DNA from 3 places in the Saccharopolyspora halophila genome. Region 3 is predicted to be linked to each of the others. Evidence: riboswitches for the same ligand, from Rfam matches in the RefSeq annotation. Region 3 holds a riboswitch; each other region holds the start of a gene.
What was found. Region 3 has a riboswitch for thiamine pyrophosphate ahead of thiD (bifunctional hydroxymethylpyrimidine kinase/phosphomethylpyrimidine kinase). Riboswitches for the same ligand answer to the same signal wherever they lie in the genome.
Positions count from the first base shown of each region.

Region 1: linked by a shared signal. The riboswitch ahead of ABD289_RS23255 (purine-cytosine permease family protein) and the one ahead of thiD (bifunctional hydroxymethylpyrimidine kinase/phosphomethylpyrimidine kinase) in region 3 are both predicted to bind thiamine pyrophosphate.
Region 2: linked by a shared signal. The riboswitch ahead of thiO (glycine oxidase ThiO) and the one ahead of thiD (bifunctional hydroxymethylpyrimidine kinase/phosphomethylpyrimidine kinase) in region 3 are both predicted to bind thiamine pyrophosphate.

Region 1 is NZ_BAAARA010000023.1:50,684-53,948, forward strand. Features, by position in the region: gene ABD289_RS23250 (family 2 encapsulin nanocompartment cargo protein polyprenyl transferase) at 1-277, shown strand, start outside; gene ABD289_RS23255 (purine-cytosine permease family protein) at 330-1,646, opposite strand; TPP riboswitch at 1,637-1,750, opposite strand; gene larA (nickel-dependent lactate racemase) at 1,992-3,257, shown strand.
Region 2 is NZ_BAAARA010000003.1:137,101-140,365, forward strand. Features, by position in the region: gene ABD289_RS05885 (S1 family peptidase) at 1-813, shown strand, start outside; gene thiE (thiamine phosphate synthase) at 973-1,644, opposite strand; TPP riboswitch at 1,779-1,884, shown strand; gene thiO (glycine oxidase ThiO) at 1,875-2,993, shown strand; gene thiS (sulfur carrier protein ThiS) at 2,990-3,190, shown strand; gene thiG (thiazole synthase) at 3,193-3,265, shown strand, end outside.
Region 3 is NZ_BAAARA010000013.1:117,334-120,598, forward strand. Features, by position in the region: gene ABD289_RS18350 (TenA family protein) at 96-809, opposite strand; gene thiD (bifunctional hydroxymethylpyrimidine kinase/phosphomethylpyrimidine kinase) at 965-1,762, opposite strand; TPP riboswitch at 1,756-1,852, opposite strand; gene ABD289_RS18360 (hypothetical protein) at 1,980-2,717, shown strand; gene ABD289_RS18365 (hypothetical protein) at 2,953-3,144, shown strand; gene ABD289_RS18370 (AMP-binding protein) at 3,249-3,265, shown strand, end outside.

The DNA.
Region 1 (3,265 bases), on a different contig from region 3:
GAAGAAGACCCTGCCGGTGGTCTCCGCGCTCAGCTCGGCGACCTCGGCGGGCCATCACCTCGCCACCCTGTACCAGCGAGATCGTTCGCTCAACGACGCCGAACTGGCCAGGGCCGCGGACCTCATCACCGAGGCGGGCGGGCAGGCCTTCAGCCGCCACCAGGCCGACAGCCTGCACGCGGCGGCGCTCAACGACCTGCGCTCGTGCCAACCGGAGCCCGAGGCGGCCGAGGAGCTGCGCGCCCTGTCCAAGCTGATCACCCGCAGAGATCGCTGATCAGGCGCGCTCGCGCCGAGCCGGGTTGCCGGTTCGGCGCGAGCGCGCGGATTCATCGGCGCCGGGACAGCAGTCCGATGACGCCCGCGACGACGGCCGCGACCACGAAGGACGTCAGCGCCGCGCTCATCCAGGTCGGCACCGCGAAACCCAGGGACGCGCGGAGATCGGTCCAGAAGGTGCTCCAGAAGCCGAGTTCTCCCGGGTTGATGAACTGGAACGCGGCGAAGCCGAGGAACCACGCGAAGAGCATGCCCCGGCGGGACGGGGCCTCGGCCGAGACGTCCCACTCCCGCCTGCGGGAGTTGCCGAAGTAGTCGACGGCCAGCACGCCGAACATCGGCACGAACACCGAGCCGATCAGCAGCAGGAAGTTGGAGAACTGCTCGATGTCGATGGTCAGCGCGCCGATGGTGCTGACCGCACCGACGATCAGGCTCAGCACTCGGCGATCGGTGCTGGGCCGCAGGTTCTGGATGGACACCGCGGTCGAGTACGTGTCGGCGAAGGACTGGTCGACCTCGCGCAGCACCAGCACCGCGAAGAAGACCACGCCGAGCGGCACCGCCAGCAGCGGGTCGAAGGCCTGATCGCCGTTCCAGGCCACCAACGCCAGCCCGAGCAGACCCAGCAGGTAGCAGGCGATCTGGGTGATCGAGTAACCCACGGTCGCCGCGGCGAAGGCTCCCTTGGCCGAGCGCGCGTGCCTCGAGTAGTCCGAGGCCACGGGCAGCCAGGACACCGCCACCGCCAGCGCGGCGTCCGCGCCGGGCCAGAAGCCCTCCCAGGAGCCCTCGTGCATGGCGGGCAGCGGGTGTCGCAGCAGCTGCGCGAAGAAGTAGGCCATCGCGATCAGCACCGCGATGCTCACGTAGCGCCGCAGGATGCGCAGCGCGCCCAGCGGACGCAGGGTCAGGGCGGTGGTGACGACGCCGCCGATCAGGACGTAGAGCCAGTGTGGGCCACCACCGAACAACGCCTCCGCGCCCTGGGCGATGACCAGCAGTTCGAACATCCCCCAGCCGACCAGCTGCAGGATGTTGAGCGCGGTCGGCACGTAGGACAGCCGGGTGCCGAACAACCCGCGCAGCAGCATCATCGACGGAGCGCCGGTCCGGGCGCCGGGGATGGCCGCGATGCCGACCATGATGCTGCCCAGCACCGTGCCGACCACGGTCGCGGTGATCGCCGCGGCCATGGACAGCTGGGGCACGCCCGCAGGCGCCAGCACGGCCAGCGCACCGGAGAAGCCCAGCAGGCTCACGCCCAGGTTGCCCCAGAACGCGCTCTGGTCCAGCACGCCAAGCGTTTTGGGCGCCGGTTCGTTCAGGGTGTGCGGTACTTCGGAACGTTCGGCGTCAACCGCCATCAACAGCTCCCTACGCCGGCATTATCCGGACAGGTTCGGCGGTCGGTGGCGCGCGATCTGCCACCCTCTCAGCCCGGTACGCCCGAGCTCCCGCGTCGATCAGTCGCGCTGACCCTACCCGAACGGGTGAGGCGCGGTTCAAGCCCGCTTGGCCGACCGCCGGCCCCGGGACAGCGGGCCGGGCAGGCACTATCACTCCGAACAGGGCGCCGGGCCCCCTGGTGACCACCGGAAATCTCTCTTCGCGAGGGATGGGAACGACCGGTCCGCGCGGTTAGAGTCCGGTTGGAGCACTTCGATGAAGAGGGATTGCGATGCGCCTGTTCCGCGACCGGGTGGCCGCTCGTGGCTGACCAGTTGAGCGTCCGGCTCGCCTACGGCGAGCGAGGCCTGCCGGTGGAGTTGCCGCGCGAGCGGACCACGGTCGTCGCGCCGCGGTTCCGCCCCGGCGCGCCCGACGAGTTCGAGCTGCTGCTGCGCGCGCTGCGCGAGCCGGTGGCAGGTCCTCCGCTGCGCGATCGCGTCCGGCCCGGTCAGCGCGTCGCGGTCTCGCTGTGCGACAGCACCCGTCCGCAACCGCGGCACCTGATGATCCCGGCGCTGCTCGCCGAGCTGGACGGCCTGATCCGGCTCGAGGACGTCGTCCTGCTGGTGGCCACGGGGACGCACCGCGCCAACACCGATGCCGAGCTGCGCGCGATGCTCGGCGACGAGATCGTCGATCGCGTTCGGGTGGTCAACCACGACGCCCGCGACGACTCATCGCTGGTCTGGCGCGGCGAGTTCGGCGACGGAGTTCCGGTGTGGCTCAACCGCGAATGGGTCGAGGCCGACGTCCGCATCACCACCGGCTTCGTCGAGCCGCACTTCTTCGCGGGGTTCAGCGGTGGCCCGAAGCTGGTCGCGCCCGGACTCGCCGGACTGGGGACCGTGCTCACGCTGCACGACGCGGCGCGCATCGCGCATCCCGACGCGACCTGGGGTGTCATCGAGGGAAACCCGGTGCACGACGACGTGCGCGCGATCGCCTCGGCCACCGGAGTCGATTTCGCCTTCGACGTCATCCTCAACCGCGATCACGAGATCATCGAGGCCTTCGGCGGGGACCTGCTGGCGATGCACCGCTCGGCGTGCGCGGCCGCGCAGCGGCTGGCGATGCAGCGAGTCCCGGAACCCTTCGACGTCGTGGTCACCACCAACTCCGGCTACCCGCTGGACCAGAACCTCTACCAGGCGGTCAAGGGCATGTCCGCGGCGGCGAAGGTGGTCAAACCCGGCGGGTTGATCATCTGCGCGGCCGAGTGCCGGGACGGGTTCCCCGATCACGGTTCGTTCCGCGAGGTGCTGGCCTCGGCGGAGTCCCCGCGAGGGCTGCTCGCCGACATCGAGGCCCGCGCCAACACCGTGCCGGACCAGTGGCAGGTCCAGATCCAGGCCAAGATCCAGAGCAAGGCCCGGGTCGCGGTGCACAGCGAGCACCTCGACCCGGAGCAGCTGCGCAGCGCGCACCTGGCGCACTGCCCCGACGTCGCGGAGGCCGTACTTGCCGAAGGCCCGAACGCGCGGGTGTGCGTGCTGCCCGAAGGACCGCAGACCATCCCGCACCTGTAGTGGAGAGG
Region 2 (3,265 bases), on a different contig from region 3:
GCCGACGAGGTCCGCGCCGCCGGTGCCCGCGCCGAGCGGGTCACCTTCTCCGAAGACCGCCTCAACGGGATCGTGGAGCGGCTCAACGCCGCGCAGGAGCAGGCTCCCGAGGCGGTGACCGGCTGGCACGTCGATCCGCAGCAGAACGCGGTGGTCGTGACCGTCAAGCCGGGTTCCGCGCCCGAGGCGACCCGGTTCGCCGAGGCCAACGGTGCCGCCGCGGCGATCGATGTCGTCGAGTCCGCCGCGCAGCCGCGGACCTACGCGGACATCGTCGGCGGCAACGCCTACACCATCGACAACAGCGCCCGGTGCTCCATCGGCTTCGCGGTCAACGACGGGTTCGTGAGCGCGGGCCACTGCGGTGACGTCGGGTCGAGCACCTCCGGCCCGAGCGGCACCTTCGCCGGCTCGTCCTTCCCGGGCGACGACTACTCCTACGTCCGGACCGGCTCGGACGACACCCCGCAGCCGTACGTCAACACCTACGGCGGCCAGCGGGCCGTCACCGGTTCCTCCGAAGCCGCGGTCGGTGCGTCGATCTGCCGCTCCGGCTCCACCACCGGGTGGCACTGCGGCACGGTCGAGGCCAAGAACCAGACCGTGCGGTACTCCCAGGGCACCGTCTACGGCCTGACCCGGACGGACGTCTGCGCCGAGCCGGGCGACTCCGGTGGCTCGTTCATCTCGGGCAACCAGGCCCAGGGCATGACCTCGGGTGGTTCCGGTGACTGCACCTGGGGCGGCACCACCTACTTCCAGCCGGTCAACGAGGCACTCTCCGCCTACGGGCTCAGCCTCGTGACGCAGTGACGCGTCCCGTCCCCGCGGTGGTCGTGCGGGACTGACCGAACCCGGCACGCAGTCCGGCCGCGGCGCCGATGCGGCCACCCGCGCGGTCCCGCCGCACCGGACGACCCGTCCGAGACGACCCCCGGAGCCCTCGCTCCGGGGGTCGTCTCGCGTTCGCGGTCAGAGCAGGCGTTCGCGCAGCGCTGCCGCGGCGGCGCGCGGGTCCTCGGCCTCGGTGATGGCGCGGACGACGACGACGCGCTCGGCGCCCGCGGCGACGACCTCGTCCAGGTTGGTCGCGTCGATGCCGCCGATGGCGAACCAGGGGCGGCCGTGGCCCGCGTGCTCGGCCGCGTGGCGCACCAGCTCCAGGCCCGCGGCCTCGCGGCCGGGCTTGGTGGGGGTGGTCCAGGTCGGACCGGTGCAGAAGTAGTCCACGCCCGCTTCGGTAGCGGCCGCGTCGGCCTGGACGACGTCGTGCGTGGAGCGGCCGATCGCGACCTCGTCGCCGACCACCTTGCGGGCCTGCTCGACGGGCAGGTCGTCCTGCCCGAGGTGCAGCACGTCGGCTTCGGCGGCCAGCGCCACGTCCGCGCGGTCGTTGACCGCCAGCAGCGCGCCGTGCCGCACGCAGGCATCGGCCAGCACCTCGAGGGCGGCCAGTTCCTGCCGGGCTTCCAGCGGTGCCCCTTCCGGCCCCTTGTCCCGCAACTGGATGATGTCCACCCCGCCCGCGAGCGCCGCGTCGGCGAACTCCGCCAGGTCACCGCGCTCGGCGCGCGCGTCGGTGCACAAGTACACCCGAGCCTCGGCGAGCCGGCTCCGGATTCCAAACCCATCCATTCCAGGCATGCCCCAACCCTAGCCTTCCGCGCCGGTGGCTTCCGGCTCAGCGACCCCCAGCGCGTCGCAGGCGCGCTCCGGCCGGAGTGAGCGGGGAAACAGGCTGCTCGGTGACGGGTGATCTGCGGGCGGGTACCGTGGACGGCGGTGAGCACGGGAGCCCGGCTACCGGGCTGAGAGGGGGCGCAGGCCCCGACCGTCGAACCTGAACCGGGTCATGCCGGCGCAGGGAGCGTGGAGTGTCTGAACAGCGTATTGAGCACGTCGCCGTGGTGGGCGGGGGAGTCATCGGCCTGTCCATCGCTTGGCGGGCCGCCGCGGCCGGATATCGGGTGCGGCTGATCGACCCGGAGCCCGCGTCCGGCGCCTCGCACGTGGCGGGCGGGATGCTGGCGCCGCTGGCCGAGGCCTGGCCGGGCGAGGAAGAACTCCTGGAGCTGGGGTCGACGTCGTTGAACCGCTGGCCGGAGTTCGCCGACGAGCTGGCCCGCGCCGCCGGGCGCAGCTCCGGGCTGCGTCGCGAAGGCACCTTGATGGTCGGGGTGGACACCGCCGACCGCGCGGAGCTGGACAACGTCGCGGGCCACCTGTCCGACCTGGGCCGCAGCGTGAACCGGCTGACCGGCCGCCAGGTGCGCAAGCTGGAGCCGTCGCTGGGCCCCGCGGTGCGCGGGGGTCTCGACGTGCCCGGCGATCTCGCGGTGGACAACCGGGTCGCGCTGGACGCGTTGTGCGCGGCGGCCACCGCCGCCGGCGTGGAGCTCGTCCCGGCCAGGGCCACGCGCGTGCGGCCGGGCGCGGTCGAGCTCGAAGGAACCACCGTGGACTGCGATGTCGCGGTGATCTCCGCGGGCGCGCACTCCGGTCCGCTGCATCCCGCGCTGGGCGATCGAATCCGCCCGGTCAAGGGCGAGATCCTGCGGCTGTGCAGGCGCGCCACGGCGCTGCCGCCGCCGACCAGGACCGTGCGCGGTCCGGTGCACGGCCGACCGGCCTACCTGGTTCCGCGCGATGACGGGGGACTGGTGCTCGGGGCCACCCAGTACGAGGTCGGCTTCGACACCGAGGTCACCGTCGGCGGGGTCCGCGACCTGCTCGCCGACGCCGAAGCGGTGATGCCGGGGATCGCGGAGTACCAGCTGGTCGAGGCCACCGCGGGGCTGCGGCCCAGCACCGAGGACAACCTGCCGATCATCGGCAGCCTGGAGCCCGGAGTGCTGGCCGCGACCGGCCACCACCGCGGAGGTTTCCTGCTCACCCCGGTCACGGTGGACGCCGTGCTGGCGATGCTGCGCGGCGAAGAACCGGAACCGCTGATCAAGGCAACCGATCCGAGCCGATTCGGAGGACAGCAGTGAACGTCGTCATCAACGGCGACGCCAGGGAGGTCGCCGCCGACGCCACGCTCGCGTCGGTGCTGCAGGACTTCGGCGTCGCCGAACGCGGGGTCGCGGTGGCCGTGGACGGCGCGGTCGTGCCGCGCGCGTCGTGGCCGGACACCGCGCTGCGCCCCGGAGCCACCATCGAGGTCCTCACCGCAGTCCAAGGAGGGTGAACATGGACGACCCACTGGTGATCGCCGACCGCGAGTTCGGTTCGCGACTGATCACCGGGACCGGAGGGGCCGCCA
Region 3 (3,265 bases):
AATCACAACTCGTACAGTGGTCAAACATCAACCGAGAGTGATCACCGATCTCGCTCGAGCGGAGTTCGGCGATCACTCCCCGTGATCAAAATCTGCTACCGGGCGAGGAACTCAGCGGTCGGCCAGGTTTCCTTGACCCACGCGCTGTGCCAGAACATCCACTCGAACTCGGTCGCGCGCGTGAACGCCTCGAGCATCTTGCCCCGGGTCGCCTCGTCCGAGCGCGCGGCGACCTTGTCCACCAGCTCGCGCGCGGACCGCACCGCCGAGGCGAACTCGTCATCGGCGTAGGTCTTGATCCACGCCTGGTACGGGTGCCCCTCGGCGCCACCGGTGGCTTCCAGGATCGTGGCGCCCACGTGCTGGTAGACCCAGAAGCACGGCAGGATCGCGGCCAGCAGCACCGGATAGGACTCGGCGAGCGCGCACGCCTTGAGGTACGACGTGTAGCCCAGGCAGGTCGGCGAGGTCTCGATCCCGGCGGTCTCGGCCTCGGTCAGCCCGAACTCCTCGACGTAACCCGCGTGCAGCCGCCGCTCCTCCAGCAGCGCCGCGTTGGCCGCGCCCGCCAGGAACGCCGCGTCATCGGCATCATCGGACCGGGTCGCCGCCGCGGACAGCGCCTGGGCGAAACCGACCAGGTACCGGGCGTCCTGCACGATGTAGAACGCGAACACGTCGCGCGAGAGGCTCCCGTCGGTGAGCGCCTCGTTGAACGGCAGCTTCAGGATCGCGTCCTGCAGCCGAGCGGTGTGCTGCCACGCCTCGGCGCAGAAACCGCCGGCAGGCGGATCGGGCAACTTGCTCATTGCGGTCCTCCCGGATTCCTTCGTGAACTTGCGCGGTCGACGAACGACGCCACGCGCGAACGCCCGCGATGCCGGATCGGATCGCGGTATCTCCGACGCGCCGGATACCGCCACCCGCACCGCCGCGGTGATCGAGCCCGAAGCGGGCTCGACCCTCACCACCAGGAGTGGAAGTGGTGCACCGGGCCGTGCCCGTGACCGACGTCGAGGCGAGCGGAGGCGCGGAGGGCTTCGGTGAGGTACTGCTTGGCCTCGCCAACGGCCTCGAGCCAGCCCGCCCGCTGCGGGCGCAGGGCCGCGATGGCCGCCGAGAGGGTGCACCCGGTGCCGTGATCGTTGGTGGTGGCGATCCGCTCGCCGGCGAGGAACTCGGACCGCCCGTCGCCGTGCAGCAGGTCGACGCTGTCGGTCCCGTGGAAGTGCCCGCCCTTGAGCAGCACCTGCTTGGCACCCAGCGCGGCCAACCGCTCGGCCTGGCCGGGCATCTGCCCGGACTCGGTGATCTCGGGCTCACCGAGCAGGTCGGCGGCCTCCGGGAGGTTCGGCGTGATCAGGTCGACCCGCGGCAGCAGTTCCTCGCGCAGCGCCCCCACGGCCTCCGGGGCCAGCAGGCGGTCACCGCTCTTGGCCACCATCACCGGGTCCAGCACCACGTGCCGCGGCGAGTAGTCGTCCAGCACGGCGACCACCGCGCGAATCACCTCGGCGTTGGCCAGCATGCCGATCTTGACCGCGTCCACCCGGACGTCGTCGAGCAGCGTGACCAGCTGATCGGTGACGAAGTCGGGCGCCACTTCCTGCACCCGGCGCACGCCGGTCGTGGTCTGCGCGACCAGCGCCGTGATCACCGACATGCCGTAGGCCCCGTTGGCCGAGAACGCCTTGAGGTCCGCCTGAATTCCGGCACCGCCGCTGGGGTCGGTACCGGCGATGGTCAGCACATTGGGGGCCATGATGATGACGTCCCTCCGCTAGTACGAGCTAGGTCAGGTTCGACGGGTCTGTTCTCAGCCAGGACATGCCGGGCACCCCGCGTCGCGTCCCAACCTAGCAACAGCCGGCAAGCCCCCGGGTCCGCGTCGCCGAATCAAGAAAGGCGACCGAACTCACACCCGGTCAGGGCCATCGGCAGGTAAAGCGTCCCTTTTCGACGGACTAACCTGGAAAGCGATGGAAACGACGACCGATGCTCCGAGCTTCGCCCGCGCGCGCCGTCAGCGTCCCGAAGAGGACCCGGCGCAGATCTGGGCCCCGCTGGCGGATCTGACCGAGGCCGCAGCGGCGGCCGCCGGATCGCAGACGGTGGCGATCACCCGCGGCTTCGACCGCAACAGCCGTCTGCGCGCCAAGGCGCTGCGCGACCTGTTGGCAAAACGCGACGTCCCGGCGATCGAGATCACTCCCGCACCGGGCAGTGACCGGCTGGTCGACGGCGTGTCGGTCGCCGCCGTGGTCAACCTGATCGGCGCGGGCTCCTGGCAGCCCTACCGGCTGGCCGCCCAGCTGCAGGTGCAGGTCCTGACGCCCAAGCCGGGCGAGGGCCTGTCCGCCGAGGCCACCCGCGACGTCATCGCGATGGTCGGTGAGTCCGGCGAGCGGGGTGTGGCGCTGTCGCACATCGCGGTGCGCGCCGAGGAGCCGGCCGCGGCCAAGCTGACGCTGTCCTACGAGGGCACCGAGCAGACCATCCCCGGCGGCTGGCTGAGCGCCACCGTGCAGGGCGACGAGCTGCAGGTGCAGTTCGGCGGCACCGATCTGGCCGAGAAGTCGGTGAGCACCCGCGAGATCCGGGCCGAGGCCTCGGACGGGCTGCACCGGCTGGTCCGCGACGAGCTGCCGATCGCCGACTTCGAGGGCGCCGTGACCTTCTCCGCCGAGAGCGGCGGTCTGCGGGTTCGCCCGGTCTGATCAACCTGCTGCGGCAGACGAGTGTGCCCGGTTAACGGTGCTGCTTCGGGGGCGATCTCCCAACGGGGGGATCGCCCCCGAAGCGTTTCGGGGCCCGGGTCCCGTCGGCGCTACCGCGATTCTTCGCGATCGATCCCGCGGCGTGCCGTCATGCGCCCGGTCCCGGTGCGTCCCTCGTTCGAGAAGCGCGCAATCAGCGCGCTAGCGAGGCGAACGGCACCTAGGAGGCTGGACAGTGGGAACCAACGAATGGCACGTCAGCTGCCGCGACGTCGCGGGCAGGCGACGTGACATGTCGGTGTTCGTCGATCAGGGCCAGGTGGTGGTCATCACACCGCCCGGCGAAACCGCGGTAATGTCACCGCTGGAGATCGGCCGCTTGCGCGCCGCCCTGCGGGACGCCGTGGTCACGGCTTCCGAGCACTAGACCACGCGGGCTACGTCACCGCAGCCGCCGCGCGGTCTTGTTACCTCGGGCTCGCACCGGCATTATTTACTCGCGAGTAGATAAGGATGTCGAGAGGTGAGCGAGTGAGCGTCCTGCGGCG